3 regions of the Sphingobacterium sp. R2 genome follow, and region 2 is predicted to be linked to each of the others. Evidence: riboswitches for the same ligand, from Rfam matches in the RefSeq annotation. Region 2 holds a riboswitch; each other region holds the start of a gene.
The links. A riboswitch is a leader RNA that binds a small molecule or an ion and turns the genes downstream of it on or off. The one in region 2 is predicted to bind S-adenosylmethionine.
Positions count from the first base shown of each region.

Region 1: another riboswitch for S-adenosylmethionine. It lies ahead of VXM68_RS18920 (O-acetylhomoserine aminocarboxypropyltransferase/cysteine synthase family protein); the one in region 2 lies ahead of VXM68_RS21820 (5-oxoprolinase).
Region 3: another riboswitch for S-adenosylmethionine. It lies ahead of metF (methylenetetrahydrofolate reductase [NAD(P)H]); the one in region 2 lies ahead of VXM68_RS21820 (5-oxoprolinase).

Region 1 covers NZ_CP142884.1:4,503,807-4,514,733, forward strand. Annotated here, with positions in the region: gene VXM68_RS18905 (prolyl oligopeptidase family serine peptidase) at 1-2,392, shown strand, start outside; gene VXM68_RS18910 (glutamine synthetase III) at 2,567-4,756, shown strand; gene VXM68_RS18915 (FUSC family membrane protein) at 5,159-7,186, shown strand; SAM riboswitch class I at 7,367-7,479, shown strand; gene VXM68_RS18920 (O-acetylhomoserine aminocarboxypropyltransferase/cysteine synthase family protein) at 7,742-9,052, shown strand; gene metX (homoserine O-acetyltransferase) at 9,085-10,128, shown strand; gene VXM68_RS18930 (homoserine dehydrogenase) at 10,167-10,927, shown strand, end outside.
Region 2 covers NZ_CP142884.1:5,217,677-5,228,603, reverse strand. Annotated here, with positions in the region: partial or broken gene VXM68_RS21875 (IS66 family transposase) at 1-1,039, opposite strand, end outside; gene tnpB (IS66 family insertion sequence element accessory protein TnpB) at 1,088-1,258, opposite strand; gene VXM68_RS21865 (hypothetical protein) at 1,623-2,066, shown strand; gene VXM68_RS21860 (helix-turn-helix domain-containing protein) at 2,124-2,627, opposite strand; gene VXM68_RS21855 (RNA polymerase sigma factor) at 3,835-4,644, shown strand; gene VXM68_RS21850 (hypothetical protein) at 4,661-5,755, shown strand; gene VXM68_RS21845 (DKNYY domain-containing protein) at 5,757-6,722, opposite strand; gene VXM68_RS21840 (hypothetical protein) at 6,767-7,195, opposite strand; gene VXM68_RS21835 (hypothetical protein) at 7,213-7,545, opposite strand; gene VXM68_RS21830 (AraC family transcriptional regulator) at 7,682-8,560, opposite strand; gene VXM68_RS21825 (hypothetical protein) at 8,736-9,041, shown strand; gene VXM68_RS21820 (5-oxoprolinase) at 9,074-9,337, opposite strand; SAM-I-IV-variant riboswitch at 9,404-9,497, opposite strand; gene VXM68_RS21815 (DUF3050 domain-containing protein) at 9,707-10,477, shown strand; gene VXM68_RS21810 (3-hydroxyacyl-CoA dehydrogenase) at 10,627-10,927, opposite strand, start outside.
Region 3 covers NZ_CP142884.1:834,520-845,446, forward strand. Annotated here, with positions in the region: gene VXM68_RS03450 (carbonic anhydrase) at 1-97, shown strand, start outside; gene VXM68_RS03455 (glutamine--tRNA ligase/YqeY domain fusion protein) at 273-1,943, shown strand; gene VXM68_RS03460 (OmpW family outer membrane protein) at 2,369-3,034, shown strand; gene VXM68_RS03465 (DUF2723 domain-containing protein) at 3,179-6,208, opposite strand; gene metF (methylenetetrahydrofolate reductase [NAD(P)H]) at 6,448-7,404, opposite strand; SAM riboswitch class I at 7,477-7,579, opposite strand; gene VXM68_RS03475 (hypothetical protein) at 7,797-8,648, opposite strand; gene rimM (ribosome maturation factor RimM) at 8,754-9,278, opposite strand; gene VXM68_RS03485 (30S ribosomal protein S16) at 9,398-9,919, opposite strand; gene VXM68_RS03490 (UvrD-helicase domain-containing protein) at 10,283-10,927, shown strand, end outside.

The DNA.
Region 1 (10,927 bases), 710 kb from region 2:
CAATAATTTCGTTTCTTTCCTTTTTGATAAAGAAGTAAGTGAGCAAGCCGTACCAAATGCTGCCACAACTGCTGGTTCAACAAATAAGAATAGTGATAAAAAGAAAAAGACGATTGCAACCCTTGCTCTATACGATTTAAATACTGGAGATTCCGTCCAATTCTCGGCGGTAGATCAGTATGAATGGAATAAATCAGGGTCGAAAATAGTTTTTTCCAAAAAGACAGATGCGAAAGACAGCCTCTCAAAAGAATCTGGTGTATACCTTTACGAATTAGCAACCAAAAAGCTCAAAAAGATATCAAATGGGAAAGGCAATTACAAAAACTTCAAGTTTGACGAGTCGGGCGATCAGCTCGCTTTCTTAGGGGACCTCTCAACTGAAAAGGCATTACTAAAAAATTATAGGCTTTATTATTATACAAACGCGATAGATACAGCCCAATATCTTGCTACAAAAACCAGCAATGGCATACCTAAGAACTGGTCCGTTAGTGGAGATGGGGAAGTTCGTTTTAGTAAAAATGGAGAGAAGTTGTTTTTTGGAATAGCACCAATACCTCGTGTTAAAGATACTACCTTAGTGGATTTTGAGCATGCGAAAGTGGATGTTTGGCATTGGCAAGACGACTATTTACAACCTATGCAGCTGGTAAATCTAAAGAAAGAACTTGCAAAAAACTTCTTAGCGGTAACGTACCCCAAATATAATCGCACAATTATCCCACTGACAGACAATACGTTTAATTCAACCTCTCTTACCCCAGATGCAAATGGTGAATATATTTTGGCGCGAACTGACTTCGGCAAACGAATTGAAAGCCAATGGGAAGGTAGTACACGGGATGATATTTACCTGGTTTCGACGAAAACAGGAAATAAAGAATTAATTCTCTCAAACTTTTCAGGAAATGCGATTATAAGTCCCGATGCAAAATATATTGTATTTTTTGATCAGGACAAGGCAACTTGGAATTCCTACCACATCAGTTCAAAGAAAAAGATTGTGCTGAATGAAGGTATACCCGCATCGTTCTCCGATGAAGAAAATGATATGCCTACCACGCCGCAGGGCTACGGAATGGCTGCATGGACTCCAGACTATAAGGGGATATACGTCAATTCAAGATATGATATCTGGTATTTTAATTTAGACGGCTCAAACAAATCTATTTTAACCAATGGTTATGGTGCGGCGTCACAGACAACATTCCGTTATTTGCCTTTTAGACGAGAAGAGGACCGCAATCAAGCCACAACGCTCGACTATAAAAAGGGCGGCTATCTGACATCCTTCAACCACAAGACAAAAGAATCGGGTTTTTATCAGTTCAAAGGACAACGTAATGATCCAAAAAGTCTCCTGATTGCACCTAAATCTTTCAAGAACATTAGTGCCTCCGCAGATCAAAAAACCATCCTTTACAGTAAAGAGGATTATATAATGTCTCCCAATCTGTATACAAATAACGCGAAATTCAATGATGAATCTCAGTTATCCAATATAAACCAGCAACAAGCTGACTATAATTGGGGGACAGCCGAATTAGTTCACTGGACCACGCCTGAAGGCAATCAAGCAGAAGGTATTTTGTATAAACCAGAAAATTTTGATCCGGAAAAAAAATATCCGATTATCGCTTATTTTTACGAAAAGCTCTCCGATGGTTTATACACCTATCAGGCTCCTGCACCTACCCCATCGCGTTTAAACATTCCTTATTTTGTTAGCAATGAATATTTGGTCTTTGCACCAAACATCAGTTACAAAACGGGACACCCTGGCAAATCCGCGGAAGAATACATTAATTCAGGCATGAAATACCTAACTCAAAACAGCTGGGTTGATAGTACGAAAATGGGGATCCAAGGACAAAGCTGGGGTGGCTATCAAGTGGCACATCTGATTACACGGACGAATATGTATGCGGCCGCTTGGACTGGGGCTCCTGTCGTCAATATGACCTCGGCCTATGGCGGAATACGCTGGCAAAGCGGCATGTCACGTCAATTTCAATACGAACATACACAAAGTCGTATCGGTAAAACGCTATGGGAAGCACCAGAACTCTATATTGAAAATTCACCATTATTCCATTTAGATAAAGTAAATACTCCTGTTGTTATCATGGCAAATGACAATGATGGTGCTGTGCCATGGTATCAAGGGATTGAAATGTTTACCGCATTGCGCCGATTGAAAAAACCTGTATGGATGTTGAATTACAATGGTGACGAGCATAATCTGATGATGCGACAAAACAGAAAAGATATACAAATTCGAGAGCAGCAGTTCTTTGACCATTTTCTAAAAGGAGCTCCTGCCCCCAATTGGATGAAGAAAGGGATTCCAGCCACGGAAAAAGGAATAGACTGGGGGCTCGAATTCTAGCACAAAACAATAAAAAGGTGTGATTTTTAGAAATCACACCTTTTTTAATACCAAAAAACCTTGTTTGACAGATTATTTTTAAAAAAACATCAAAAAAAATTTCAATTTTTAACAAAAACACAATATTTTTGAAAAACAAAATCAACAAAACTGTAATTTAACTACAAAATACAAATGTCGAACCTAAGATTCAAAGCAGTAGAAGCAGCGGGCTCACGCCAAATCGCTTCATTTGAAAAAGTTGAAACTAAAAAAGCAACTGACATCTACGGAAAGAATGTTTTTTCCGTAAACAAAATGAAAGACTACCTTCCTAAAAATTCATATAAGGAGTTAGTTGCATCCATTGAAGAGGGCCAAATTATTTCAAGAGATTTAGCTGAGCATATCTCACAAGCGATGAAGACTTGGGCACTTAATCACGGTGTATCACATTACACGCACTGGTTTCAACCCCTAACTGGTTCGACTGCTGAAAAACACGATGCATTCTTTGAACCTGATGACAACGGTGAAGCCATTGAAAAATTTACAGCTGATGCATTAGTGCAACAAGAACCAGATGCATCGTCATTTCCGAATGGTGGTATCCGCAACACGTTTGAAGCTAGAGGTTATACTGCTTGGGATCCATCTTCTCCAGCTTTCATCTATGAAACAGGAGCTGGTAAAACACTCTGTATTCCTACAGTTTTTGTTTCTTATACAGGGGAATCATTAGATTATAAAGCACCTTTGTTAAAAGCAATCAATGCTGTTGATAAAGCAGCAACTGATGTCGCTCAATATTTTGATAAATCTGTTACCAAGGTCAATGCCTCTTTAGGTATTGAACAAGAATATTTTTTGGTTGACCTTTCTTTGTATAATGCTCGTCCGGACCTTCAGTTAACTGGCCGCACGCTATTTGGACACATGTCCGCTAAAGGCCAGCAATTGGAAGATCATTATTTCGGTGCCATTCCAGAACGCGTATTGGCTTACATGGTGGATTTGGAAAATGAAGCTTTGAAATTAGGTATTCCATTAAAAACTCGTCACAACGAGGTTGCTCCGTCCCAATTTGAATGTGCGCCAATGTATGAAGAGATCAACTTGGCGATCGATCACAACCAATTGTTAATGAACCTCATGGAGCAAGTAGCTTTAAGACATAACTTCAAAGTATTGTTACATGAAAAACCTTACTCTGGTGTTAATGGATCGGGCAAACACAATAACTGGTCGCTAATCACAAATACAGGTATAAACTTACTGTCTCCCGGTAAAACTCCGAAGAATAATTTGATGTTTTTGACTTTCTTTGTTAACACCATCAAAGCAGTTTATGAATATGCTGACTTAATGCGCGCTTCTATTGCGAGTGCAAGCAACGACCACCGTTTGGGTGCAAACGAAGCTCCTCCAGCAATTATTTCAATTTTCTTAGGTTCTCAATTGGATGAACTTCTTGAAGAAGTTGAATCTGCTCGTGTTGCTAAAAAAGTAAAAGCAGAGGCAAACTTATGGCATGGTATTCCTAAAGTTCCTGAATTAAAATTGGACAATACAGACCGGAACCGTACCTCACCATTTGCTTTCACTGGTAACAAATTTGAATTTCGTGCGGTCGGCTCCTCGGCAAATTCCGCTTTACCAATGACGGTATTGAATGCAATCGTTGCAGCACAATTGATCGAATTCAAAACAGAAGTTGATAAACAAATCAAAAAAGGCACTAAAAAAGATCTCGCGATCTTAAACGTTGTCCGCAAATACATCAAAGATTCAAAAGCGATCCGTTTTGAAGGTAATGGATATAGCGAAGATTGGGAAAAAGAAGCCGAAGCTCGTGGTCTTTCTAACATCAAATCGACGCCTAAAGCATTAGATGTTTATGTAAAAGAAGAATCTTTAGCGCTGTTTGAATCATTAGGTATTTATACCAAACGTGAATCTGAAGCTCGCCACGAAATTTTGCTTGAAAACTTCTATAAGAAATTACAAATTGAGGCACGTGTTATCGAAGAGATGGTTAACAACCAAATTGCTCCTGCATGTTTCATTTATCAAAACGAATTGATTGAAAATGTCAAAGGATTAAAAGACCTTGGTCTAGCGCAGTCAGCATTTAGCTCTCAATTAAACTTTGTAGAACGTATTTCAACACACGTAAATACCATTTTGGAACAAGCTGAAGCAATGCGTCAGGAACGTAAAAAAGCAAACCAAATTGATGACGTACGTGAAAGATCAATCGCTTACGATGAATCGGTTAAGCCATATTTCGATGTGATCCGTTATCATGTCAACAAATTGGAGAAAATTGTTGATGACAAAAAATGGCCTCTTCCAAAATTGAGAGAGATCTTATTTTTAAGTTAAAACAACATCGCAATAAAGAGAAGGGGTATTCTAAAAGAGGATACCCCTTCTTTTTTATATGCTTAACAATGAATTTAGAAGAATATTTTCTCTACTCGGCGATTAATCCCCTTATTTTTAGCGCTAGACCGCTCCCATCAGAAAGGCTTATTATAAGAAGCTCATATGACCGTTAGAGTTGGCTATGTACGGTCATCTTTATATCAAGCGAACGCAAACGGCCTTTTACGAGCAATTATTGCTGAACGTCAAACAGCAGGGTTCAAGGCGAAATTTGATTAACATGAATTGAATCAAAATAAAAATCTACAAAATACATAATATTCAAAACAAATAAATTGTATATACAAAATATTAAGCATAATATTTGTATTTTTGCAGCGAAAATTAGTAAACTGATTGATGAGCATTGAATCGTTAAAGAAAAGATTCTACCTTTTTTATATCCATATTATCCGGTTCATCCAGGGTGAACATACTGGCGATGCTTTTCGCAATGTATCTATCAGCATTTTGCCGAGTTTGGCGATCTATCTGTTGGGCGCACCGGCAAACGCAGCCATCGGTATTGGGGTGGGATCATTATTGACTACATTAACTGATCCTCCAGGTAATCGGAAAGATAAATTTTCTTCCGCCCTTGTTTGTATTCCCACTTTCTTTATTGCTTCGCTTTTTACAGCTTATCTTTTTCCTTATCATTGGCCGCTGGTTATTTTATTGAGTTCGGCAGGCTTTATCTGTACTTTTTATGGAATTTTCGGCCCTCGTTATGCCGCAATTGGGAACATGACATTGATTCTGATGAGCTTTGTCATCGGTATGGCCCCTCAGCATCCGCTTTCAGTGAGCTTAGAAATTACCGTAGGCGCCAGCATCTATTATTTCTTTAGCCTATTGCAGGCTTACATACAACCCTATCGTTCTTTGAAACACGCCATGGCCAATGGGTTTCACGGTTTATCTCAATTTCTATTGATACGTTCAGAATCTTACGATCCGGATATTCCGCTGGACTTGACTTACAGCCGCGTAGGAAAAATTTATGGCCAGATCAGTGAACAACAAGAGCAAATCAGATCGCTCTTATTTAGGGAAGAAAAAATCATTAGCCAACGCTGGCACAAAAGCAACTATTGGCTTAGTCAAGTGTATGGATTAATTGATTTACACGAATTAATTATTGCACTGGATCATGATTATGATGCCATTCGAAAAAATTTGCTGGATACCGGCAGCCTTCCGCTAATTCGTCGTAGTATAAAATTACTGGCCTTGGAAATCGATAGTTTTTCGCAGCCTAATAAAAGGTTTCGCTATGCAGAGCAGCTTTACGACAACCACAGTAAAATCAGTGCACTGTTGTCGGATCTAAAGGGAATCCAAGAACAACAGACTGCGCAAGCAAATGGTATTCTTGCTTCCATCATCCGCAATATTGAAGCTATTATTGAAGTTCTCAAACGGATTCAAGTTGCTTTTTATCAGAATCAAGAAATCAAAAACAAAATTGACACTAATGAGTATCAGCAATTTATCAACCGTCCATTGCGTAGTTTAAATGATATCAAGAGCAGACTCCATCTCCATAATCCACTTTTCCGTTTTGCACTCCGTATGGCGGTTCTCTTCGGAACAGGTGCATTGATAGGTATATCTTTTTTGGATTTTAAATATACCTATTGGATCTTACTCACTATTGCCATCGTTGCGAGACCTGCATTTTCAATGACTAAAACACGTAATATAGAACGCATACTAGGTACATTTTCGGGAATTGCCGTCGGTATACTCTGTTTGGTCTGCATTGACTTTCTGCCTGCTCTTCTTCTCATTGCCGCTACTGGGTTATTTGGATTCTTCTTATTCAACCGATCAAATTATATGGTCAGTGTGATCTTTATTACGCTGGGCATAGTCATTGCATTAAACTTATTTGAAGGAAATATTAATATCATTTTAGGCAGTAGAATAATTTTTACTTTAGTTGGTGCGCTGCTGGCAATAGCGGGCTATTTTTTGATACCAGTACGCCAAAGCTCGAGCATAATCCACTTAGCAAAAGAGGTCGCATTGTATAACCATCATTATTTTCAAATTATCAACAGACGCCTTTCCGACGATCTGCAAAGTTCGTTCGACATTCGGCTCGCTCGAAAAAAGGCACAGACTGCCATGGCTCTATTTTCCGATGCGATCAATCAAATGAAGAAGGAACCTGAACACAAGTGGGTAGACTGGTCTCATATCCATCATTTTCAAGCACTCTCCTATCGCATCAATTCGCATTTGGCTGGTCTCTCCCTATCGTTAGGTAGAGAATCTAATCACGACATAAAACACAATATCTACAGTAGAATTGATGCTTTAAAACCCCTTTTAACCGATTTAGATCAGCTTGCAGAAAATATCACCTTAAAAAAAACATAAGGTAAACCGCTGTATTTATGTATTGATATTGGATAACAAATATGTAATTCCAGCTGCGGAGGTAGCTCCCTTTTAACTAAAAAAAACGTATTTCTTTTGCATTGATAAAAAAGAAGTTTATATTTGTATCGTCTTCGAAAGAAGATTTCTAATCAACACCTTCCTTAATCAGTAGGTCTTGATTTATAAAGAAGTGGCGAGAGACTGGCTCAATGACCCACTGGCAACCTTCAATTTGCTTGAAAAGGTGCCAATTCCTGTCCAAAACAATACCGTTTTGGAGCATATAAATGATATAAGACAATGCTTATTAACTTACTGAAATCCATTACAAATTCAGGTTCAGGTTCAATACAACTGAACCTTGCGAACAGCAAAAGTGTACTACATCGTAAAAAAGTATCGATGCGAATGCGTATGCATACACACTTCACTGCTTGTTAAACATCATTTCCTTTTTCTTGGATAACGATTGACAGACCTTCCAAGTAGGTGTGTATGCTTCTCTTTTACCTTTACAAATTCTTTTTTTGAAACCTTAAAATCTAATATATTATGTCTTCTAACAAAAATTTAAAATTCGAAACACTACAGGTTCATGCTGGCCAGATCGCTGATCCTACCACAGGATCCAGAGCAGTTCCTATATATCAAACAACATCTTTTGTATTTGAAAATGCAGAACATGGAGCCAATCTATTCGCGTTAAAACAGTTTGGAAACATTTATACCCGGATTATGAATCCAACTACGGATGTATTTGAACAGCGGATTGCAGCTTTAGAAGGTGGTGTTGCAGCAGTCGCAGTTGCATCTGGTCAGGCAGCGCAGTTTATTGCATTAAATAATATTCTTGAAAGCGGCGACAATTTTGTTGCAGGGTCCAACTTATATGGAGGCACATTCAATCAATTCAAAGTTTCCTTCAAACGGCTAGGTATTGAAGCGCGTTTTGCGACCGATGGTGAAGCTGATAAAATAGAAGCGCTCATTGACGATAAAACTAAGGCTATCTATGTTGAAACAATCGGAAACCCAAGTTTCAATATTCCTGATTTTGAAAAAATCGCTGCTGTAGCCAAAAAATACGATTTGCCATTAATTGTTGACAATACATTTGGAGCTGGGGGTTATTTATTTAAACCATTAGAGCACGGCGCAAATGTGGTCGTTGAATCGGCAACGAAATGGATTGGTGGTCATGGAACCAGCATTGGTGGCGTCATCGTTGATGGAGGTAACTATAACTGGGGAAATGGGAAGTATCCCCAATTTTCCGAACCGTCCGATGGCTATCATGGATTGGTCTTCTCAGATGTTTTTGGTGAAAATGGCTCATTTGGTAATATACAATTTGCAATCCGCGCGCGTGTAGAGGGATTAAGAGATTTTGGACCAGCACTCTCTCCTTTCAATTCATTCTTGTTGTTACAAGGCCTTGAAACATTGTCTTTACGTGTACAACGGCATGTCGACAACGCGTTGGAAATCGCTAGATGGCTTGAGGCCCATCCTCAGGTAGAAAAGGTAAATTATCCGGGATTAAAAAGCTCGCCGAGTTTCTCAAATGCACAAAAATATCTTAAAAATGGATACGGCGCAGTGCTTTCTTTCCAGCTAAAAGGCGACGCAGCCCAGAAAGCCAACGACTTTATCGACAGCTTAGAATTAATCAGTCATTTAGCTAACGTAGGCGATACTAAATCGCTGATTATTCATCCAGCTGCAACGACCCACCAACAATTGAGTGAGGACGACCAAGCGAATGCGGGTGTGTTTAAAGGACTGTTGCGTCTGTCAGTCGGAATAGAACATATTGATGACATCAAAGCAGATTTACAACAAGCTTTTGATAAAATCAACTAATTAGACTTTCGGCTATAAAATTTAAACGTAAAATGAGTAAGCATATTTATCTGCACCCAGAGCCTTTTGTATTTGAAAATGGACGAGAGCTTACTGATTTACAAATCAGTTATGAGACGTTTGGCCAACTTAATCCAGATCGCAGCAATGTGATCTGGGTATGTCATGCACTAACGGCCAATGCAAACGTCCTGGATTGGTGGCCGGGTCTTTTTGGAACCGATGATTTATTTGATCCGAACGACTATTTTATCATCTGCGCCAACGTTATTGGGTCGGCCTATAATAGTAGCAACCCATTGTCTATTAACCCGACCACTGGGCAGCCCTATTACCTATCATTTCCGGAGTTTACGGTAAAAGATTTGGCCAGTGCACACCAGTTTCTTGCTGACCATCTGGACATCAAGCGTATCAACGTTCTTATCGGGAGCTCATTAGGGGGGCAGCAGGCATTGGAATGGGCAGCTTCCAACACGATCTCAATCGATCATTTAATCGTCGTTGGCACAAATGCTGTTCATTCACCATGGGGTATTGCATTCAATGAGAGCCAACGCCTTGCCATTACAACCGACCGTACCTTTTATGCAAACCATCCTGATGGCGGAGCTAAGGGACTAAAGGTGGCACGTTCAATGGCATTGCTATCGTACCGTAATTATACAACCTATAGTAATACACAGAGCGAAAATGATCAGAATAAGCTCGGCGACTACAAAGCGTCATCTTATCAAAATTATCAGGGGGAAAAATTAGTAAGCCGCTACAATGCTTACAGCTATTATTTCCTGACGAAAGCAATGGATAGCCACAATTTGGGGCGCGGCAGATTGTCTATTGAATCTGCACTATCAAACATTAGCTGTCCAACATTGGTATTGAGTGTCAATACAGATTTATTGTTTCCTCCACAAGAGCAACAATTCATAGCACAGCATATTCCCAATGCTCGTTACGAAGAGATTGAATCAACCTATGGTCATGACGGCTTTTTGATCGAAACAGCAAAACTAACAGAAACTATTAGCCTCTTTCTGAGCGAGCACAAAGTGTATGCTGCTGAATTAGTATAAGAGATTGAACAAAATAATAAGAGAATATAAGAAGAGATATGAGCAATAAATTAACAATAGGGATGTTTGGATTTGGTGTTGTAGGCCAAGGTCTTTATGATATTATCAAAACCAAAAATCTTAATCTGGAGATCAAGAAATTTGTCATTAAAAACGGTGATAAAAAACGCTCCCTACCAGCGGAGTTGTTTTCTACTGATGCGGAGGCAATTTTAGGTGATCCAGAGATTAACACTGTTGTCGAACTGATTGATGATGCCGAAGCAGCATACCAACTAACTGTGCGCGCACTGAAATCGGGAAAAAATGTGGTTTCTGCCAATAAAAAAATGATTGCGAGCCATTTGGAAGAGCTAGTTGATATCCAGCATGAATATGGTACAAGCTTATTGTATGAAGGTGCTGTTTGTGGAAGTATTCCTATTATCCGGAATTTAGAAGAGTATTATGATAATGAATTGCTCCACTCTGTTAGTGGCATTTTTAATGGATCTTCCAACTATATCCTATCTAAAGTTTTCAACGAAAACCAACACTATTCAGATGCTTTGAAGAAAGCGCAAGAACTCGGATTTGCAGAAACAGATCCAACCTTGGATGTCGGTGGATTTGATCCCAAATTTAAAGTATGTATTGTTGCTTCGCATGCGTACGGTATCTATGTCAAACCAAACGATGTGTTCAATATTGGTATTGATAAATTGGGACAGCAAGATATTCGTTTTGCGAAAGAAAAGAACCTCAAGATCAAATTGATACCGACGGCAAGAGAGATCGACGGAAACAAAGTTGTACTTTA
Region 2 (10,927 bases):
TTCTTCTTTGGCTTTTTGCTCGACAGCATATAATTGCTGTATCATCAGTAATGCCTTTTTGGCTCTTTGCGGATCATTCTGTAAGGCTTTCTCAAATTCACGGCGCGCGTGTGCCCAACAGGCCAGATGGGTGATGCTTTTCTTTTTGCCAAACTTTTCGTAGGCTGCATATCCGTCCGTCTGCAGATATCCCTTGAAGTTATCCAGCATGGATTTAGGTACATGACTAGCACGGGAAGGATTATAATCAAACAGCACCGTTTTATCCAACGGCGAATGGTATACCCAAAGATAACCTTGATGGGCAGCACCTTTTTTATCACTGTCCAGTACTTTTATTACCGTTTCGTCTACCTGTAAGTAACCTTGTGCTTTGGTGTCGAAGACCAACTGTTTGTACAAGGGTTCGAGTTTTTCCAGGGCCTGTCTGGTCCATCCGTCGATGGTTGAGGAGGGTATCTGTATATTTTCTCTGGCAAAGATCTGTTTCTGTCGGTATAGAGGGAGATGATCCATGTACTTAGCCGTCAGGATCATCGCCAGTAAGCTCGGCAATGGCTACGGTCGATTTATCTTTAGCCGGATATTTATAACGGATGTAACGTTTGATATAGAACTTGGCAGGCTCGCACTCCAGTTCCTTGCTGATTTCCCTACCGATATATACCATTTCAGACAGATCACCTTCAGGATAGATCTCGATTTCTTCTACAGGAAGGTGTGCCGGTAATTTAGCACGTCCTTTATGATTAGGTCGTTTGCGGATATACTCGATCTTTTCTTTGATTTCATCCTGTTGCTGCTCTACTTCAGCAGGCTCTACTTCAAAGGGGAGCATGGTCTGGTTGGGATCGCCTTCGAAGCGCTCACGCTTCTGTCCGAGCTGCATCCGTCGAAGCATTTCAACCTGAGATTTTAACTGATCGCGTTCCTGAGTAAGGTGTTCTATCCTTTGATTTTTTTCTGAAAAAGCTTGCTCGCGACTGGAAATAACCTTGATAAGATCTTCTTTTGAGAGGTTTTCCAGCGCTGTTTCCATAGTGTAAATATACGAAAAAAGCGGCTTTTATACTACAATAAACCGCTTTTAAGTCAAAGAAAAACGTCTTTTTTGAATACTTTTTACCACCTGTATACCTTCAACCATCAGTACCAGGTCACCCCAAGATAGTTCACCGTTTTTCACTCCCGGCGCCAGAAAAGTTCCCCTCCCCAAACGCTTATAATACAACACAAAGCCTCCCTTCTCCCAATGCAACAGCTAATCGAATGCTGTCTACTACCAAGGCAGGCTGTATGAACGTATCGTTATAAAACACAAAGAGGCAAGATCCTCTCATATGTATTTGAAGTTATAATTTAAGATAACTAATTGGAATTCAAAAAATGAGTATTTTTCTGTAATTTTTAGCATGATTGAAAAGTAAATAAATCAATATGTACCTCTTGTTTGTGCTAAACAAGAGGTACAAATTGTTTATCAACGTGTTATAGAACCGTTAAATAGTTAGTTGTTGAAAAAAAAAGATAAATAAAGTTTTGTAATACAGTGTTTTATATTGAAAAATCAGAGGGTTACCGACATTGATGTCGGTAACCCTCCCATATATACAAGGAAACTGATGTCAAAAAAAGATTTAACAACTTCTATAATTGATAGAAAAAATGTTCTCAATAACAACTTGGCAATTCCGAAGATTTATAAGGCTATCGGTTTTGAGGGAGTAATGTTTGAGAAGAAATTTAGGTTTACGAAGGGGCAACTGGAGTACTTTTATGAAGTCGATTCTAGAACAATTGAGCGGCTATTAGCACAAAATGAAGATGAATTAAGCGCCAGCGGTTACGAGGTGGTGACTGGTGACCGTCTAAGAGCATTTAAGCAAGTTATACAGGGTAGCACATATTCAACTTTATCTAAAAAGGATAAAGAGAGCATCAATACATCCCCTTCATTGAGATTATTCACCTTTAAAGCTTTTCTCAATATAGGAATGCTACTAACCGATTCTCAACGCGCTCCCAATCAACATACAAGATTACCGATTCTGGGAAAAGGTATTTAGAGTTTGTGCAACCGAGAAATTAGCTAATAAAGTTGCCAAAGATAAATAAGACGCCGATTATTCGCTATCCTTCTTAACAGGTTTCGCAGAATGGTTTTTTCGGTATTGTTTATAATTTCCATGTTTTTCATATTCCAAGGTTCCTTCCTCACAGTAACCGCTGAGATAAACAGAGAATTTATTGCTTTGGTCTTTGTTGGCATTCAGCTGTTGGATGATATCAGAAACACGACGGGGTATCTCAAAGAAGTTGGAATTATAAACAAGGTCATCCAGTTCTTTAGTTAGTTCGATACGGCGTTTTGACTCTGGTGGGATATTGTAGAGCGGCGTTAAATCAATCTCTTTTTTGAATATCTTATGTGGTTGGATTTTCAGCGCACGGCAGATCAGAATAAAGTTGTTCAAAGAAGAACCTTTTCCTTTTTCAATAGCTGCAATCGTATTGGTAGTCAATCCGGTCATATTCGCCACATCTTTCAGGGTATAGTATATTTTTTCCCGTTGAATGCGCAATTCCTCACCGATTTCAACCAGTATCTTCTCGTTAATATCTGCCATATACAAATGGAAGACTTATTTGCGCATAATTTGAATAATAATATTTGTATTTTATTTGCGCAAATAATTATTCTTATGTATATTTGTTTCAACGAAAGCCGATAAACTAAATGTGAACTGTGAACCGTACCAATAATTGTGGACTCATAGTGCAAAACTATTATTGTACGATTAAAATGCAAATAATGAGAAAATTAAGTATTAAAAATATAGTAAAGTCACCGGAATAAAACTCATGACTATTTTGTAGATTTGTATCTCGTATCCTATGTTGATAACCCCTATTATTGACGTGTACTGCCATTCAAAGCATAGGGTTAAGAAAAATAAAATTATTTGAATCGTTAAAATAGACTCGGTATTGAGTTTGTTCAAAAGCTGTGTTTGCGCAAAAATAAAGTAATTATTTTGCGTTAAGGATGTTCTTTGACTTATTGGTATTGAAAGGGAGAATATAAAAATTTAGGCTGATCGGATGTTTTGCTGATCGGTTTGATTAGAATAGGAGGCATCTTGTTATGCCGTAGGGTGAGCGCAATGGCGACTCACTAAATGCCCTTTTTAAGAAAATGTTGGGTTACATCCTGTGCTATGTTCTTGATTATTATTACTATAATATGTGGTAGGATGTTAACGATCTCAAAAGGTAGGTTATATACAACAATGTGTTAAGCATTTGTATTATTCGCATAGATGTTAACGATCTCAAAAGGTAGGTTATATACAACTCTTTGTTTAGAACACATAGCGACAACTAGGATGTTAATGGTCTCAAGATGTCGGTTAGTAACAACTTTACAACGCGTAACTTTTTTCAAAGAGAGATGTTAACGATCTCAAAAAGTTGGGTACACAACATTGCTCTATTCAAGCGCTCACAACTTAAGATGTTGATGACCTTAAGATGTATGGTATATTCAACAACGTGAAAAAATCGCAATTGGGGAAACTATTATGTTGATGTTTCTAAAATGTAGGGTATACATAACGGCTCGATAGGGATTGTTTTATCCTTTTGATGTTAATGATCTAAAATAAAGGGTATATACAACTGGACCGCGTAACGACATTATCTTCCATTCAATACCAATAAGTTTTATAACCAGATAACAATTTACACTTACCCAGCTTCGGTTTTCATAAAATCCGTCAAATTCCGCCGGAGCTGCGGTAAATGATTTTCGCTTTAACCAAGAAAGGACGAATTATGAAACTACTTTTACGAAAACAAGAGACCATACGCGCATTAGAAAACCTCCGCCAAGGGGAAGAAAGGGGGCTTAAATTCTTCTACCAAAAATTCTATAAACATTTCCTTTTTCGTGCACACCGCGCAACGGATGACGAATGTACAGGCGAAAGCATTGCCCAAGAGGCCTTTCTACGGCTTTGGCTGTTCCGAGAAAATGTACATTCCGAAACTGAAATCTTCGACTTTCTGAAAGTTCAGGTGAAGTCTGCCATTAAAGCTTTTTACAAAAAATCAAAAAATAAATTTCAGCGAAGCTTGCTGCGGCTCGATAGCATAGAGGATTATCAGGAGTTTATGCTGGGCTATGAACTGGAAGAGGAAAACGAAGACGATGTGCTCTATATCGAGCAACTGGAATTGGAAAAGAAGAAGAGAATGGACCAGCTTAATGCTATTCTTCCAAACCTCAACCGCGATCAACAACTTTTTATTCGTCTCTGCCTCAAATATAGTTTTAACTATGAACGTATCGCGTACTATATGGGGAACATATCAGATTATGAGGTTAGTCTACAAATTGAAAATGCAATCGAATACCTACGTGCCATCGTTCATAGTGAGGAGAAAATGCAGCTTGTAGCCAAGCCGGTCGAATTTAAGTTAAATGGTGAAATGACCGAAGAGGAAGCTGAAGTATTTCGCATGCGCTACGAATTGCAGTATTCCTTCGACAAAATTTCGGAAGCATTGCAGCTGGATGGGGGACAGGTAAGGACGTTGTTTATTAATGCGCACGCAAAAATTAAATCAAAAAAAATAGCATAAAAAAAATAAAAGCAATATGGCAGCTGATACAATGGTGTTGACCCGGAAAATACAGGTGTTCGTGGATTGTGACGATAAAGAAAAACGGTCGGAATATTTTAAAAAACTCTTTGAATGGCAGGATCTCGTATTCCGTGCCGCTAATATGGTCATCACCCACCAATATGTGCAGGAAAATCTGAAAGACCTGATTTATTTGCAAGATGATGTTAAAATTAAACTGGCCGATCAGGCAAAGGATCCGGAAGGTGTATTGAATACTTCACGCATGAACACTACTTACCGCGTGCTATCTAATTATTTTAAGGGTCGAATTCCTACGGATATTCTATCACAGATAAATACGGTTTTAATCAAATATTTTCAGGCAGATCGTCTCTCCTATTGGAAGGGCGAAAAATCACTTCGTAATTACAAAAAGGATATGCCCATTCCCTTTCCTGGTAGGCAAATTAATTTGAGTAAAGATGAGAATACTAGAGATTTTAAATTCACATTATTCAAAATACCGTTTCGAACCTACCTCGGTAAAGACCGGTCGGATAAGCGGGTTCTTCTTCAGCGCGCATTGGTTGGGCAAATCAAAGTCTGCAGCAGCGCAATCAAAATTGTTAAAGGCAAGATCTTTCTGCTGTTGGCCCTCGAGCTCCCAAAGAAAATCCAAGAATTGAAAGATAACATTATCGCCGAAGCGTCGCTTTCAATCGAACATCCCATAGCAGTGACCATCGGAAAGGAGTCCTTTCAGATCGGTAATAAAGAAGAGTTTACTTACCGACGTATGGCCATCCAAGCCGCGCGGCATCGCTTGCAAAAAGCTGCAGCATTTGATAAAGGTGGGCGTGGTCGTAAGCGGAAAATGAAAAGCTTGGAACACTATAACGAAAAGGAGAAAAATTATGTAGACACCAAACTCCATCTCTATAGCCGCCGGTTAATTGAACTTTGTGTGAAAGCACAGGCAGGCACCCTCTTGTTGGTCAACCAATCCAATAAGGAGGAAATTGCCAAAGGCGATAAATTCTTACTGCGAAACTGGAGCTACTACGGTCTTATCGAAAAAATTAAATACAAAGCTAAAATGGTCGGGATCAACATTATCATCGAATAGATCAATCCAATTTTTTCCCTTTATAAAACTTGCTCCATGCATCCCCGGCATAGCCGTTATCCAAATATTCAAAGGTTGAAGCACTCGCTCCTTTCAACTCCTGGCCGCGATAGAAGACCGTCCAGGAGTCTTTTGCATACCCTCCCCCAAGTGCTTTAAAGGTGGATGCCGAAGCGCCGTTAACTTTTATTCCCTGATAATAGACTGCCCAGGGGTCTACGGCATAGCCATTTCCGATTGATTTGAAAGAGTTGGGGCTGCCGCCCTCGACTTTAATTCCACGGTAAAAAAGATTCCAGGCGTCTTTGGCATAGCCATCATCAAGGTATTCAAACGTTGAAGCAGAAGCCCCTTCCACTTTCTGATTTTTATAAAAAACAGACCAATTGTCCTTGGAATATTGACCACCAAGAGGCTGTGTGGTAGGACCAGCAAATCTCTCGTTCTTTTCGCCCCTATAATAGCTGTTCCAATGATCTTTCGCATACCCCCGACCGAGATTTTCAAAGCTCGAAGCGTTTGCCCCATTAATTTCCTTGCCTAAATAGTAGACTTTCCACGTATCTTTGCTGTAACCATTTCCCAGTGTCTTAAAGGTGGAAGTTGTTGCGTCCAACAATGGCTTGCCATAAAAATAAACTCTCCAAGCATCACTAGCATAACCGTCGCAAAGAAATTGGAAAGTAGATGGGCTGGCATCAGTTAGAATTGACCCCCGAAAATAGACTTTCCAGGTGTCTTTTGCATAACCATCACCTAAAAACTGAAAAGAACCGGCATTGGCATTGACAATTTCTTTACCACGATAGTAAATACGACCGCCAATTTTGGCATAGCCGTCTCCCAACTGGTCTTGATGGATATAGGCACTGCTATTTTCGTATTTGCTATTATCAACATAGACATCGCTGGCAGAGCCAAGCAGAAGAAGGGCGAGCATGGTTTTGAAGGAAATAGCTAGTATCATATCGCGTTTGGACTAAAATAGAAGAATTCTTGTTTGTGTACGTGTTAATGAGACCGCAATATAAGGTAAAAGTTTAGTTGTCGATTGATTTTTTGCAGATAATACGCAGTGTTTTTTCCTGCGTTCTTTGGTATTTCTTTGCCTATTCTTTGGTACTTCTTCGCTCCTGCTAGGAGATTGGCTTGGCATTGGTTTGCTCTTTCTCTGCTTATTCCTTGCTGTTTCTTTGCCGTTTCTCTGCTGTTTCTTTGCCGTTTCTCTGCTGTTTCTCTGCTGTTTCTTTGCCGTTTCTCTGCTGTTTGATTGGTGTTTTTTAGCTGTTTCTCTGCTAAAATGGTAACTAAATAGCAACCAGTCGGCAAAGAATAGGCAAACAAGGGGGCTAGTAAGCCCCTAGGATACCTTAAGCGAATACGACCAATCACCCTAGAGAAGGCAAATGCGATCGCAAAAATGCGGTCTATGGGATACAAGGTTGAATAGGTAACACTTATTTTGTTTGCTGCAAATGTATTTCAGGAAAGGAGTAGGTTGAATCCTGTATGGTGGTAAAAAGAGAATAATCGGTGTAATCCGGAACGGCTATCCTTAGAAGATAGCTCCCCTTTTTTAACACCTTGATCTTAAATTCGCCATTGCTATTCCTAACGGTATCCCGACCTAATAAGGCCAAGGGCTCCCTTTCCGTATTGGATACAAAGGTTTCAATTATGAAATAACCAACCGGATTGTACTGGTGGTCAACTAAACGGCCAGTAATACGGTATGCGGGGTTAGTAAGTAGCCCATAAAGTGAACAACAGAATAGTAGTGCTTTTAGCATATTTTTTCAAGTGTGATGCTCGATAACATAAACGTATCCAGCTGATGAATCTTAAAACGGTGACCGTCATCTGATGAATGCAACGACGATCTATGCAAAGATAGCCCCGCTTTGTCAATGGATAGCTATCACAAGTTTATGAAAAACTATCATTTTGCATTTTCTGCTTATAGGCGTAAGGAGATATGCCCGTTAGTTTTTTAAAAAATCTGGAAAGATTATTAGGATCGCTGAAATGAAGTTCAACGGCAATTTGGGCGATAGACTGCTCGTCCAGGAGAAGCCGCTGTTTGATTTCTTGAACTTTTCGGCGTTGGATTAGGTGGATTGGACTGTGGCCCGTATAAGCTTTAATTTGACGATTCAGCTCATTGCGATGTATTTTCAGTAAGTCCGCGTATTGATTGCAGTTCAGGTTGGAGTTGACATGCTCTTCCATGAGCATTTTAAATCGCGTCAGCAAATTATTGTTCGAGCCTTCATTGGCTATATGGTGAAATGCGCGAAATAGCCGATCCAGCCGCAGTAAAATACTGGCAAGGAATGCGCGAATCATATTGGGACTGTCGGATCGAAATGTTCCGATCTCAAAAACAATTTCGGAAAGCAGGATTTTAAATACCTCGAAATCATGAGTTGCTGCGACAATATAGGGCGAAAATGAATAGTTGTAAAAATAGGGTAGTTTATATACAAGTGTCTTATCCTGAAAGAACGATTCCAAAAACTCAGGTTTGAAGATTAAATGGAATCCTTTGACGCTATTTTTATCAAATTCATATTGCTTGATCTGATTGGGAAAAGCGAATAAAATGGTTCCTGGGCATAGATCAATACGTTTTTCATTGGTATATGCCACCCCGCTTCCCTGTTCAAAAAACATGATCTCAAAAAAGTTGATGGTGTGTGGTTCGGCTTCAAAAATCAGGTCGGTATTGTCCTCAAACCGATGGGCATCCATCGCTAAGGGAAAGCCGTATTTACTGTTTTCAAAATCAAAATATCGCATACTCATGTATTCAACTAAATTGCAACCGTTTAAGCGCTCAGGCTGCGGTGATAAAGATAACAGTTTTTATGAAATTGTCGACCCCGACGAAAAAGCGATTATCCTGTCAAATCTTTGTCAATACGTACGGTAAAACTCGGAATATTTGGTCAAGTCGTATTTCTTTTGTATATTGCTGGTTATGAGTTTTAAAGAAAAATTAGAGAACTGGCGCACGTCAATCAATCGCGCCGGTAGTGGTGAGGAATTGTATATTTTGCTTTTGAACTACAAAAAGTTTATCAATAAAAATTGGATGGACGATTTTGGCGATCCGGGCAACTGGAAATCGGAATTAAATCAGGTCATCAGCAAAGTAAGAACGAAAGTGGATGTGGCAGAAATTCAAAATTGCGACGATCTCTCGTCCTACAAAGACGACGCTCGGCAAACAGCCCATTCGCTCAATCATACATTAAGATATCATCACTCATTGACGAAAGAGTAGGCTAGGCCTACTCTTTTTTTGTTTATAGGGCATTACTGTAAAGGAATCAGGACATTCTGTTCCAAGCGTACAGGTACCTGCTTCACCGAGGTGAAACCGTCTTCCTTGGAAATAATATTAGAAAGATCAAGTCCCCTTTTTGAAAACGTACTGATCAAAGCTGTCCTGAAGGTAGCTTTCGATGATCCCCAGCCTTGTCCTAAAATGGTGTCGTTGTTGAGCTGGATCAGTTCATCTGTGGAGTAATAACTGAATTTTTCCAGTAAATGTTGGTAAAGATTTGTTGTAGTAGCCATACAATTTAAAAATTTAAAGGATTAAACCATAAACTGTATCCAGATCTTATTGGGAAAATAATCGTTCTGCGACGTTTATTTTGGTCGAAACCCGTATTAATTTACCACCGCGGTGCCTCCACTCGGTTGGTATTGCATCATGCAATTCTGAATACTCTACAAATATAGTAGATTATTTTTTATAATGAAATTTTTTTTTGTTTTTAAGGTTAAATGGGCGTTAGCTACAGAAATAGGGAGGTCAAAGCGAGGCGGGGTGTTGGCTGTGATTTGGTTATAAAGCGGTTAGCTGGATGGGAAATTTATCATGTTACTGTAATCTCATCGAAAATACTTTAAAAAGCAGAGATAACACAATACTTTTGCGCCATGAATAGAATTGCGGAAATTAACGAATACATTGCTGCTGAACGCGAAGTATTATTGCAACACCCTTTATACCGTAAAGTCAAAACGATCAAAAATTTACGTTCTTTTACCGAAGGGCATGTGTATGCTGTATGGGATTTTATGTCTTTATTAAAAGCTTTACAGATCAAATTAACCTGTACCACACTTCCATGGTTCGCCAGTGAACATCCTTCAACGCGCTATTTGATTAATGAAATTGTATTGGCAGAAGAGTCGGATGAATATATCGATGGACGTCGATTAAGCCATTTTGAGATGTATCTCGACGCCATGTCTGCTATGGGGGCCGATCTCCATTTGATCAATAAATTTATTGCCAATGCCAAAAAATCGGATAATATATTCGATGTTATAGCAATGACAACATTGGATAAGCGAATCAAAGATTTTCTGAATTTTACATTTGAAGTGATTGCCGAGGGCGAGGTGCATAAAATTGCGGCGGTGTTTACCTTTGGACGTGAAGACCTCATCCCCGGAATGTTTACGTCTATTTTAGAAGAAATTAAAGCGAATTTCCCCACAGCCAATTTAGACAGTTTTATTTATTATTTTCAGCGGCATATTGATTTAGATGGTGACGAACACGGTCCATTGGCGATGCAGATGATTACAGATCTTGCGAAGGACGATGAGGTTAAATGGACGGAAATGAAGGAAATTAGTAAAGTTGCGCTGCAAAAAAGAATTCAACTGTGGAATGCAATTGAAGATTCCTTATATGGATAATACGCTAAGCAGATGTTGGAGAAATGCCTTTCAAATCAGCATTTGAAAGGCATTTCTGTATACTGTATAACAAGTCTTATTTATCCGTTATCTTGCAATATCATGCACGAGCTGTTTATTGAAGTCGCGTTCTTTCGAAAGCCAGTCGATTACTTCAAAAAGTCTGGCGATTGATAGGCTGGATTGGGATAGGTATAAAACCCTTCCCCGGTAGCGACGCCTAATTTGTTCTTGTCTATAAAATGTTCTTTGAGATAGGCTACAGTTTTTATCTTTATGGGATCATTGGTTGCCTCGGCACTCATTTTGTTAATATTATAGGCTGTTGTGATGCCAACGATATCGAGTATGCCAAAGGGGCCTGTTGGCGCTCCCGTGGCAACCATCCAAGTCTTGTCGATCGTTTGGGCATCGGCTACTTCGTTGACCAAAAGATCCGTTGCTGCCGAA
Region 3 (10,927 bases), 970 kb from region 2:
TGGTATGATTATCAATATCGGTACTGGAGAATTGATCGACCAGCATTGTACTTTCACCAACAATGATGAGCTTGGCGAAATCTTCTCGTACAAATAGCATAGTCATAATAATCGGTATAAAGGGGCAAATTGCCCCTTTTTTATGCTAGATCCAAAGGTGATTAACAATGCGCTTTATAGGCTCTACAGTAAGCATATCCCACTGTTTATTCTGAACCGAATATCTACGATCTCCTAGCAAATATCTCGTCGCGAATAATTAACTTTGTACTATGAGTGAAGAAAAATCATTAAATTTTATCGAGGAAATTGTCGAAGAGGATCTTCGTACAGGAAAGCATGGCGGACGTGTATTGACACGTTTCCCTCCTGAGCCAAATGGTTACCTCCACATTGGTCACGCCAAATCCATCTGCTTGAACTTCGGATTAGCCCAGCAGTATAATGGCAAGACTAATCTACGTTTTGATGACACTAACCCTGTCACTGAGGATACGGAGTATGTTGAAAGTATCAAGAAAGATATTCAATGGCTTGGATTCCAGTGGGCAGCGGAATTATATACTTCAGATTATTTTGAGACATTATACAGCTATGCCGTTGAACTAATAAAAAAAGGTTTAGCATACGTTGACGATAGCACAGCTGAAGAAATTGCAGCAGCAAAAGGTACTCCAACAGAACCGGGAGTGCCAACGCCTTACCGCGACAGGCCTATTGAGGAAAATCTAACCTTATTCGCAGCAATGCGTGCCGGTAAATACAAAGACGGCGAAAAAGTACTTCGGGCAAAGATCGATTTAGCTAGTCCGAATATGCATATGCGTGACCCTTTGTTGTACCGCATCAAACACGCTCACCACCATAGAACTGGCGATCAATGGTGCATCTATCCGATGTATGATTTTGCACACGGGCAATCCGATTCTATCGAGAAAATTACACATTCGATCTGTACATTGGAATTTATCCCACACCGTCCACTTTATGATTGGTGTATTGATAAATTGGAGATTTTCCCTTCTAAACAATACGAATTTGCACGTTTGAATATGACCTATACCGTCATGAGTAAACGCAAATTGCTGCAATTAGTTAATGACAAATTTGTTGAAAGCTGGGACGATCCGCGTATGCCTACAATCTCAGGATTACGAAGAAGAGGTTATACACCTGCGAGTATCCGCAACTTTTGTGAGAAAATCGGTGTTCAAAAACGCGAAAATATGATCGATGTCAGTCTTCTGGAATTCTGCATCCGTGAGGATCTCAATAAAACGGCATGGCGCAGAATGGCTGTTCTAGATCCGATCAAATTGGTGATCACAAACTATCCTGAGGGCCAGGTAGAGGAACTTATCGGTGAAAACAATCCAGAAGTTGAAGGTGGTGAAGGCTCACGCTCCATTCCATTTACAAAAGAACTTTGGATAGAACGCGATGATTTTATGGAAGATGCGCCAAAAAAATTCTTCCGTTTAGGCCCTGGGCTTTCTGTGCGTTTGAAACATGCTTACATCGTCACCTGTCACGATTTTGTGAAAGATGAAAATGGCAAAATAACGGAAGTGCATTGTACATATGTTCCAAATTCTAAATCAGGAGAAGATACTTCTGGGTTGAAAGTAAAAGGAACAATCCACTGGATCTCGGTTCCACATGCGAAAGAAGCCGAAGTGAGATTGTACGACAGATTGTTCAATGATGAAAACCCTGCTGCTGCAGAAGATTTTAAAGCATCGATTAACCCAGAAAGCTTGCATGTTATTGAACGCGCTTATATTGAACCTGATCTAACACATGCAACTCCAGGAAAGGGTTATCAATTTATACGACTGGGGTATTTTACCTTAGATACGCATTCTACCCCTTCCCAATTAGTCTTTAACCGTACGGTTACACTGAAAGATTCTTGGGGTAAAGAGGTCAAGAAAAATGCATAAAAGATTTATTCTTAACTAAAAGAGGTCGGAAGTGATTCCGACCTCTTTTAGTTAATGGGATTTTATTATACCACACATGGACCTAACGTTGACATTCTTCCTAAAAAAATTTCGAAGCACCACCAATTTCTTCACATCGCTTTTTTAAATTACGGAGCACTATAAAACATGAGATCATCCTAAACTTTTGCTTTTCCTCCAACAAGTAATATAGCCTTCAAAAATTCAGGCTTTATTCAAGACTGACAAATAATATACCCCCAGAGTCAAAACATACACAGCTGTGTTTTTTTGACAATAATTTATAAAGGTACGTCATGTACACTACTCCGAGCATTATATCATTCATTTTTCAACTTGATTATCGTCACTCTTTTGCCTTGATTTTAGCAATAGTTTTACGTCAAACAAATACCCTTAACGATATGAAAAAGTTATTTTTAATCGCATTGACACTTACTTTAGGAGCACTAAGTTTACAAGCACAAACAATCCCTAATCAACGTTGGCAAATGAGACTTAGAGGAGTGGCAGTCATGCCAAACGAATCGGCTACTATTAACACGATAGGCGGAGACGTGGATATCAACACAAAATTTATTCCTGAACTCGACTTCACCTATTTTTTTACAAAAAACATTGCGGCGGAATTGATTCTTGGAACGACAAAACATAAGGTGCATACAACAGGTTCAGATTTAACTGCGATTGGTGGAAGTTCCTCCAGTAATGTCGATCTAGGCAGCGTATGGCTTCTTCCTCCTACGCTTACAGCACAATATCACTTCTTCCCCGACGGAGCTATAAAACCTTATGTGGGCGCAGGGATAAATTACACGATATTCTATAGTGCTAATGCTGGATCCACTGTAAAGAATGTGAAATACGACAATGCTTTTGGCTTCGCTACCCAACTTGGGATTGATTTTAAGCTATCTGACAAATACTTTGTGAATTTAGATGCTAAATATATTCTGTTAAAGACAGATGTGAATGTGGATGCATCCAACTTAGCTCCCAACTTATCCATACCAGCAAAAGTTGATATAAATCCCTTTCTGCTTGGCTTTGGAGTAGGCATGAAATTTTAATCATTTGGCTCATTTCCCTATCCTATATGTATCGAGGCCGCTTTCAGTATATGAAAACGGCCTCATCTGGTTCATCACCTCAAGCATATTCATCCAGTTACCATTGAGCCAAACCCAATAATTTGGTTTCGTTTGTTAAAAGCATTACTCTAGACCATACCAGTTTTGATATTGACGCCTTAAGCCCTCAACGCGTGCCAATCGTTTATCCTCTTTCGCATCCGATAAAATTTTACGGTAGCGGTCTACCGAGTCCAATCCAACCTGAATATCATTCCATTCGAAACTTAAATTTTTCTTATCCACTACGAGTTGATGCAAATATTCCATATGTTCAGCTACATAATTTAGATTTCGATCCATCATATTATTGGCGAGCTGAGGTTGTCCAGAACGATATAGACTATCAATAATATCAGCATAGTTTACCGCATCTGACATAGCATACACGCGCGCCGGTAATTGATCATATGCCTTTTTAGCAACTTCTCCCGCTTGTTTTATTCGGCCATTAGCCAATAACAGACGCGCTGCTTTTCCAAAAATATCTCTTGCATACATGCTTGAAAAGCGGAATGAATCCGTATCAACATATCGAGCATTTTTTATATTCCCCCAATTATACGTGTGCATAATATTATGATATAAAGCTTCCATGTTCACTAGTCCGGCTTGCCCACTTTGCTTTTCAGTTGACTCTTCTGTAGCGGCGACCGGCATCAGTCTAGACGTGAAACCTTCATTAACAAGATATTTATCTAAACCTAATTTAAGATCACTTGGCAACATATTTGAAAAATAGACGGGCCTGTTCCATTGGTTATTTTCAAGCACCGATAAGATTGTTAAATCAGCCCTTGTTAGGTGTTCAGTTGGTATCTCCCATTCCATCGTTGATACAATAGCTTCCTGCAAATAAGATGGAACTGCATTTTTCTTAACGACATCCGCTCTATCGACGTCCAGTTTTACTTTTCTTGAGGGGAAATAATTTTCCATCTCGCCGGAACTCAATTGAACTTTATATTCTGGATCATCTGAGGTCACAAATTGTAATAACTGACCGGCATCAACAGCTTCGTCAAGTTGCCTATCCACAAAGGGAATATAATCACGGACACCTTTTTTTGTCTTTTCTGCCGGAATTGTTACGGGGAGACCTGCTGCCCGATAAGTCGGCTGCTTGGCCTGTTGCATATACCAATCACCGGTAAGATAACTTAAGACGACCACGCGCACATCGGGACGCACACCTTCCACTTCCTGTAAGTACCACACCGGAAATGTATCATGATCGCCATAGGTAAATAGAATCGCATTTGGAGCACAGGCTTCAAGATAATTACGCGCCAAATCCCTTGCCAGCGATTTCTCCGATCGATCATGGTCGTCCCAGTTCTGATGAACCAAAATAATGGGGCCACCCAGCAACGCAAAGGATAAACCTGTCGCCAAAGCATAGTGTGTTCGTAAAAAGCGTTTGAAGAAACGAACCAATGCGATCAGCCCCAGTCCAATCCAGATTGCAAAGGCGTAGAAAGAGCCCACATAAGCATAATCCCGTTCGCGGGGTTGCATGGGCGTTTGATTGAGGTAAACAACAATCGCTATTCCCGTAAATACAAACAGCAGGGTTACGACCAAAGTATAAGGCTTGTTGTTTCGATACAACCATAGCGCACCAGCTATCCCCAAAAGCAGCGGCAGAAAGAAATAGGTATTTCGGCTCGGATCATGTTCTTGAGCTGGGGAAAGTTTATCTTGGCCCCCCAGGCGCCAATTGTCCAATGTTTTGATTCCTGACAGCCAATTCCCGTCATTATACGTTCCATACCCTTGCTTATCATTCTGTCTACCGACAAAATTCCATAAGAAATACCGGGTATACATATCGCCAAGCTGAAAATTGAAAAAGAACTTAAAATTATCGGAGAACGTTGGCTGTTGCCCTTCTTTCAAATTGAGGTAACTTCTATAATAGGCTTGATGGCTTCCATCTTGGCTATAGATACGCGGGAAAAAGGTTTCCTTATCAAATTGATATTTGTCTACCTGTGTGAAGGGAACATACGCCGATTGATCCTTCCGATAGCCTGTCTTACTCTTTACACCAACCACTTGCGAATCATAATACGGACCTTTGAGTAATGGTTCTCGAATATATTGTTCCCTGCTCAAATAGCCCAAAAACGAAAATACATTATCCGGTGCATTATTATTTAAGGATGGGTTTGCTTTTGCCCGGATCATGACCATGGTGTAGGAACTGTATCCAAATAAAACAAAACAAAAAACTAACAAAGCGGTGTTGAGCGTGTATTTGTGCTTTGTATGCGAATAATACAAACCGTAAACTATCGAGCCTAATAGTAATGCACATGAGAAGAAAATGCCGGAACCAAATCCCATTCCAAGTGAATTTACAAATACAAGGTCAACTTTAGCTGCCAGGCCAACCAACCATTGTATAATACCCCACAAAACAGCCCCCAGGATCAGTACACCTACGACAAAAGCTTTTAAGGTACCCTTTCCACTCACCTGAGTTGCTTTTCTGAAATAGACAACCATCGCTATCGCTGGGATAGCAAGAAGATTCAATAAATGAACGCCAATAGAAAGCCCCATAACAAAACCGATAAATACCAGCCAACGGTCACTACCTTCTTCATCAGCACGAGCTTCCCATTTTAGTATTCCCCAAAACACAACTGCTGTACACAAGGACGACATCGCATAAACTTCGGATTCTACAGCCGAATACCAAAATGAATCGCTAAAACTAAATGCCATTGCACCAACAATTCCTACTCCGAAAATCTGCAAGCTGTTGGATAAGGGTATGCATTTGTCTTCGCGGAGTATCTTCTTGGCAATTGCTGTTATGGTCCAAAATAAAAATGTAACCGTAAGCCCGCTGCAAATTGCCGATCCGATATTCATCCAATAGGCGATTTTACCGGCATTACCCAAAGCCAGGTTAGAAAATATATTTTGAATCAGAAGAAATAAGGGTGCCCCAGGTTGGTGTGCTACTTCCAGCTTGTAAGCACAGGCAATGAATTCACCACAATCCCACCAGCTTACCGTCTTTTCCACGGTAGCAATATATACACATGTGGCAATGAGTCCACAAGCAAAACCCAGTAGAGAATTTATTCTGTTGTACGTCATAAGGTCAATTGGTTTTTTATTAAATCCTTTATAGCACATTAATGTAAAAAGTTATCCTGATTTCAGGATGTTAATTAACACTATTTAACACAAGTACTTGACAATAAATACACTGTCGCTTCCACTCAATTAAAAGAATAAGTCATAAACACGACGACTGGGCTATAAGGTCAATTATAGAATATCTTAAAAATGAAAAAGGGAGCTTATCAGCTCCCTTTACCTGGTATTTTTATGAGTTAAGCTAGTTTTTGTACAATTTTCTTTGTTGGCCCCGGATTACTCATCGTATAGAAATGTAGAACCGGAGCGCCAAACTTGATCAGCTCCTGACATTGTTGTACCAACCACTCTTCTCCGACTTGTCTGACGTCGGCATTTGTTTTACATGCCGAAACAGCATCGCTCAGTTCTTCTGGAATATCCAGATGAAATATTCTTGGTAAGGTCACGAGTTGCTTTTTAGTTGTCAGTGGCTTTAATCCTGGAATAATAGGCACATGGATTCCATTATCTCTACATTTAGTAACAAATTCCTTATATTTTTCGACATTAAAAAACATTTGAGTTACTATAAATTCCGCCCCCATATCGACTTTTTGTTTCAGATATTTAAAGTCAGTATTAAAATTCGGTGATTCAAAGTGTTTTTCGGGGTAACCTGCAACACCGATACAAAAATCAGTTTTTTCTGAAGTGACAATATCCTCATGAAGATACTTTCCTTTATTCATATCAGTAACCTGTTGCAATAAGTCTGTTGCAAAAGCATGTCCACCATCCGTTGGAATAAAATCAGCATCGCCCTTACGTGCATCTCCGCGCAATACCAAGACATTATCTATGCCCAGGAAGTTCAAATCGATCAGTGCATTTTCGGTTTCCTCCTTAGTAAAACCACCACATATCAAATGGGGTACTGCATCAACTTTATATTTATTCATGATTGCTGCACATATCGCCACTGTCCCAGGACGTTTGCGATAGGAAACGCGTTCCAGTAATCCACTTGCATGCTCTTTATAGATATAATCTTCCCGGTGGTAAGTTACGTCGATAAAAGGAGGTTTAAACTCCATCAGTTCATCCATGGTTTTAAAAATACTTTGGATGCCCTGTCCTTTCGCCGGTGGCAATAGCTCAAAAGAAAACAATGTTTTTCCTTTGGCATTCTGGATATGATCGATAATCTTCATTAAAAAAACTGTTTTTTAGTTTGGTTGGCTTATATCGAAACGCACACGTCGAGGAATCGTTGATCTTCATGTAACTTATCTTTCCCACATGGAGTAGGGTAGAATTTAGCACCTTGAACAATACAGGTTGCTAAGGCTTCAACGGGTCTATTCCCTCGGCCTTTCTCTATAAGCATTGCTAATATCGTTTTAAAAAATCAAAAGACAAAAATATTTTTTCGAAAAGGCTTAAAAGGCAGCGAAAAGACCGCAATAAATACGGCTTCAGGTTTATTTCCAGGTAATAACAGGAATTTACGCTCCACCAAAACTTAAAGACCTAAAAAACAGATAAAATTAACGATCGAGGATCATTGACAGCCAACAGATTGACTACGCCACAACAGGATCGGCTAATGATGCGTTGCTAGGGAATTCCGTAGATTTTTGAGATAAAACGTGATTAATAGAAGTCCTGTTACATGGTATTCCTCTTTCGATCCATATTTAAAGCCATCAAATAAATAGCGATAAGCGATCAATGCATTTTGTTCATTGTAAAACAACGCTTTCCACGACTCGGGCACATCTTTCCACGCCTTCAGCACAATACCGTTCTCCGCATAAATAATTGGCGATTCAACACCATCCATTCGATAATCGTGATGTGTACCAGAACTCGATATATGTTGAAAGTAAGCGATAGAATAATCAACAAAATTCAATGCCCTCGCCTTGATCTCTTTTTCACTTTCTGTTCTTACGGGAGCATTCCGCCACAAGTTCACTTGACTGTCAAATTTGCTTGGCGTCTCGCGTATAGGGGTTTTATCTAAAGCAAAATTGAGATAAAGTCTTTCGGTAGTAGGCACACGCTCGGAGTTAAACTGTGAAAAATCACCTCTCAGCTGAATAAAATCTTGTTTTACCTTAACAATATCCAATCCGATGCTACCTTTTTTCTCGTCCGTCAACTCTAATCGGTCGCCGTTGAATCTATACTTCCCGAAGAGTAATATGTCATCGATGGCTAGGACAAATTGGTCTTTATCATGGAGGGAGAGAAAAGATCGGTATAGCATTGGGTCATTACCATAGACATCTGCCTCCACATTTTTGGAAGATTCGCTTTTTAATTTTTTATACTCCTCATTCGAATAACCAAATATCATTTGGTAATTGCCTTCAGGAAACGCCTTTTTCTTGCTAAAGAAAGTACAGGAAGATAACGAAAATGCGAATAGCAGCAGTAATAACGGTTTCAATATCAATGAATAATTATGGCCAACAATAATACACGGACCAAGATAAGAAATTACTGCAATAGTTATAGTATACCGCTATTCATTTGAATTAAGCTCGGGGATAGCTTATTCTTTATAGAGATCCACCAAGCCCTCTGGCAATTCAACTTCAATAATCTCCTCTTCGCCATCGATACCTAAGATCAAATCGTCCGAAAGCGGGAACATCAGCTCCTTGCCATCCATATCTACGGTAGCAACAAATTGTTGTGGAAATTCCTGAACATCTGTTATTCTCCCCAGTTCACCATGGTTTTCATCAATTACTAAAAAGCCGATTAAATCCGTATATCTAAAATCATCTGGATCACGCTCCGGCATTTTATCATTGGAAAGATATAGCTTTTTACGCACAAGTATTTGAGCCTTATCAATATGATCCACATCCTCGAATGTCACATAAGCGGTGCTGTTCTTTTGAAATTTGATGACGTCAACAAAATAAGGAACAAGCTTTTTGTTCACTTCCACGAAGACGACGTCCATATCCAAACTCTCGTATTCTTCGAACTCAAAAAATAGCTGTACTTCCCCTTTAAGCCCTCTTGTTTTGCTGATATAACCGATGTAAAAGCTTTGATCAATAGTCATATTTTCGTATTTGGCAATTAGATGTAAGACATGATAATGGCAAACTATTAGCCTATTGGCTGTTTCAAAAAAAGCCGGCTCAAGGTTGAGTCGGCTTTCTCGAATACTTTATGAAAGAATTAACCTTCAGTTTCTTCTGATGCAGGAGCTTCAGTCTCTTCAGCAGGAGTTTCTTCCGCTACAGGAGCATTTTTAGCAGCTACAGCAGCAGCTTTTTCTTCTTTTTTCTTAGCTTCAGCAGCTAAAGCAGCATTTTTAGCATCAGCTTTAGTTTGTGCTAAACCATCTTTTTTACCAGAGATTCTTGCATCATTAGCTTCAGTCCAAGCTGCAAATTTAGCTTCAGCAGCAGCTTCATCAAAAGCACCTTTTTTCACACCACCTTGCAAGTGTTTTTTGTAAAGAACACCTTTGTAAGAAAGGATAGCGCGAGCTGTGTCAGTCGGTTGAGCACCTTTATTCATCCAATCCAAAGCTTTTTCAAAATCCAAAACAATCGTTGCTGGATTAGTGTTTGGGTTGTAAGAACCAATACGTTCGATGAATTTACCGTCACGTGGAGCGCGAGAATCCGCTACGACTACGTGGTAAAAAGGACGTCCTTTTTTACCGTGTCTTTGCAATCTGATTTTAGTTGCCATTTTTTAATTTATTTTATGTATTCAACATATCCCCCGAGCTTCATACTAGAGGGGATGCAAAGATAGTTATTTTTTTCTAATCATAAACATGATTTTATAAAATTCACTGAAAATGACATCCTTAACATCTTGCCCCCCTTTTAAAACATACATCATTACACGAGCTCTGCCGTCAACACCAACGTAATTTGTACAGCTGTTAGCTTCGTCCAAAGGTAATCAACTCATCATATTACGTCACCATGTATATATCATAAACGATAATTTGGTTAATAAATTAGATTCAAATTACGTCTGTTTTTCTCAATTAAAATAATCTTCGCCATTTTTGCCAATTCACTTTTTACTTTCTACCTTCATTCTATGAAATCCGTTGCGCCATTAAAAATACTCAAAGCTTCTGCCGGTTCGGGGAAAACCTTTAGCTTAACTTTACACTATCTCACCCTCCTCCTATCCAACGAGAATAGCTACAAGGAAATTTTGGCGGTGACATTCACCAATAAGGCAACTGCCGAGATGAAGGAACGTATCCTAACGGTACTCCATGGCCTGGCAACAGGCCACCCTAGTCCTAAAATTGAAGATTTCAGAAAGTTATTACTGGCACAACAGCCAGGTTGGACGTCACACCTTGTGCAGGAGAAAGCTCACCGTGTTTATCGTCGTATCCTACATGATTATAGTCATTTTACGATAAGTACAATTGATGGTTTCTCCCAAAAGGTCATCCGTGCATTTACGTATGAACTCAATCTTGATGCAGCTTACAAGATTGAAATGAACGTCAATAAAGTGAAAAATGAGCTGACAGTCATGCTCAATCAATTACTGGATGAGCGACCCGATCTACTCGATTGGATTATAACTTATGCTGAAAAGAAGATAGCAAAAAATGAAAATTGGAACTACCGTCAGCAATTAATGAGCTTAGCGAGCCTTATTTTTTCTGAAAATTTCCAGGAATTTGATAGTTACATCAACTCGGCAAATCCCAAGGAGGTTTTT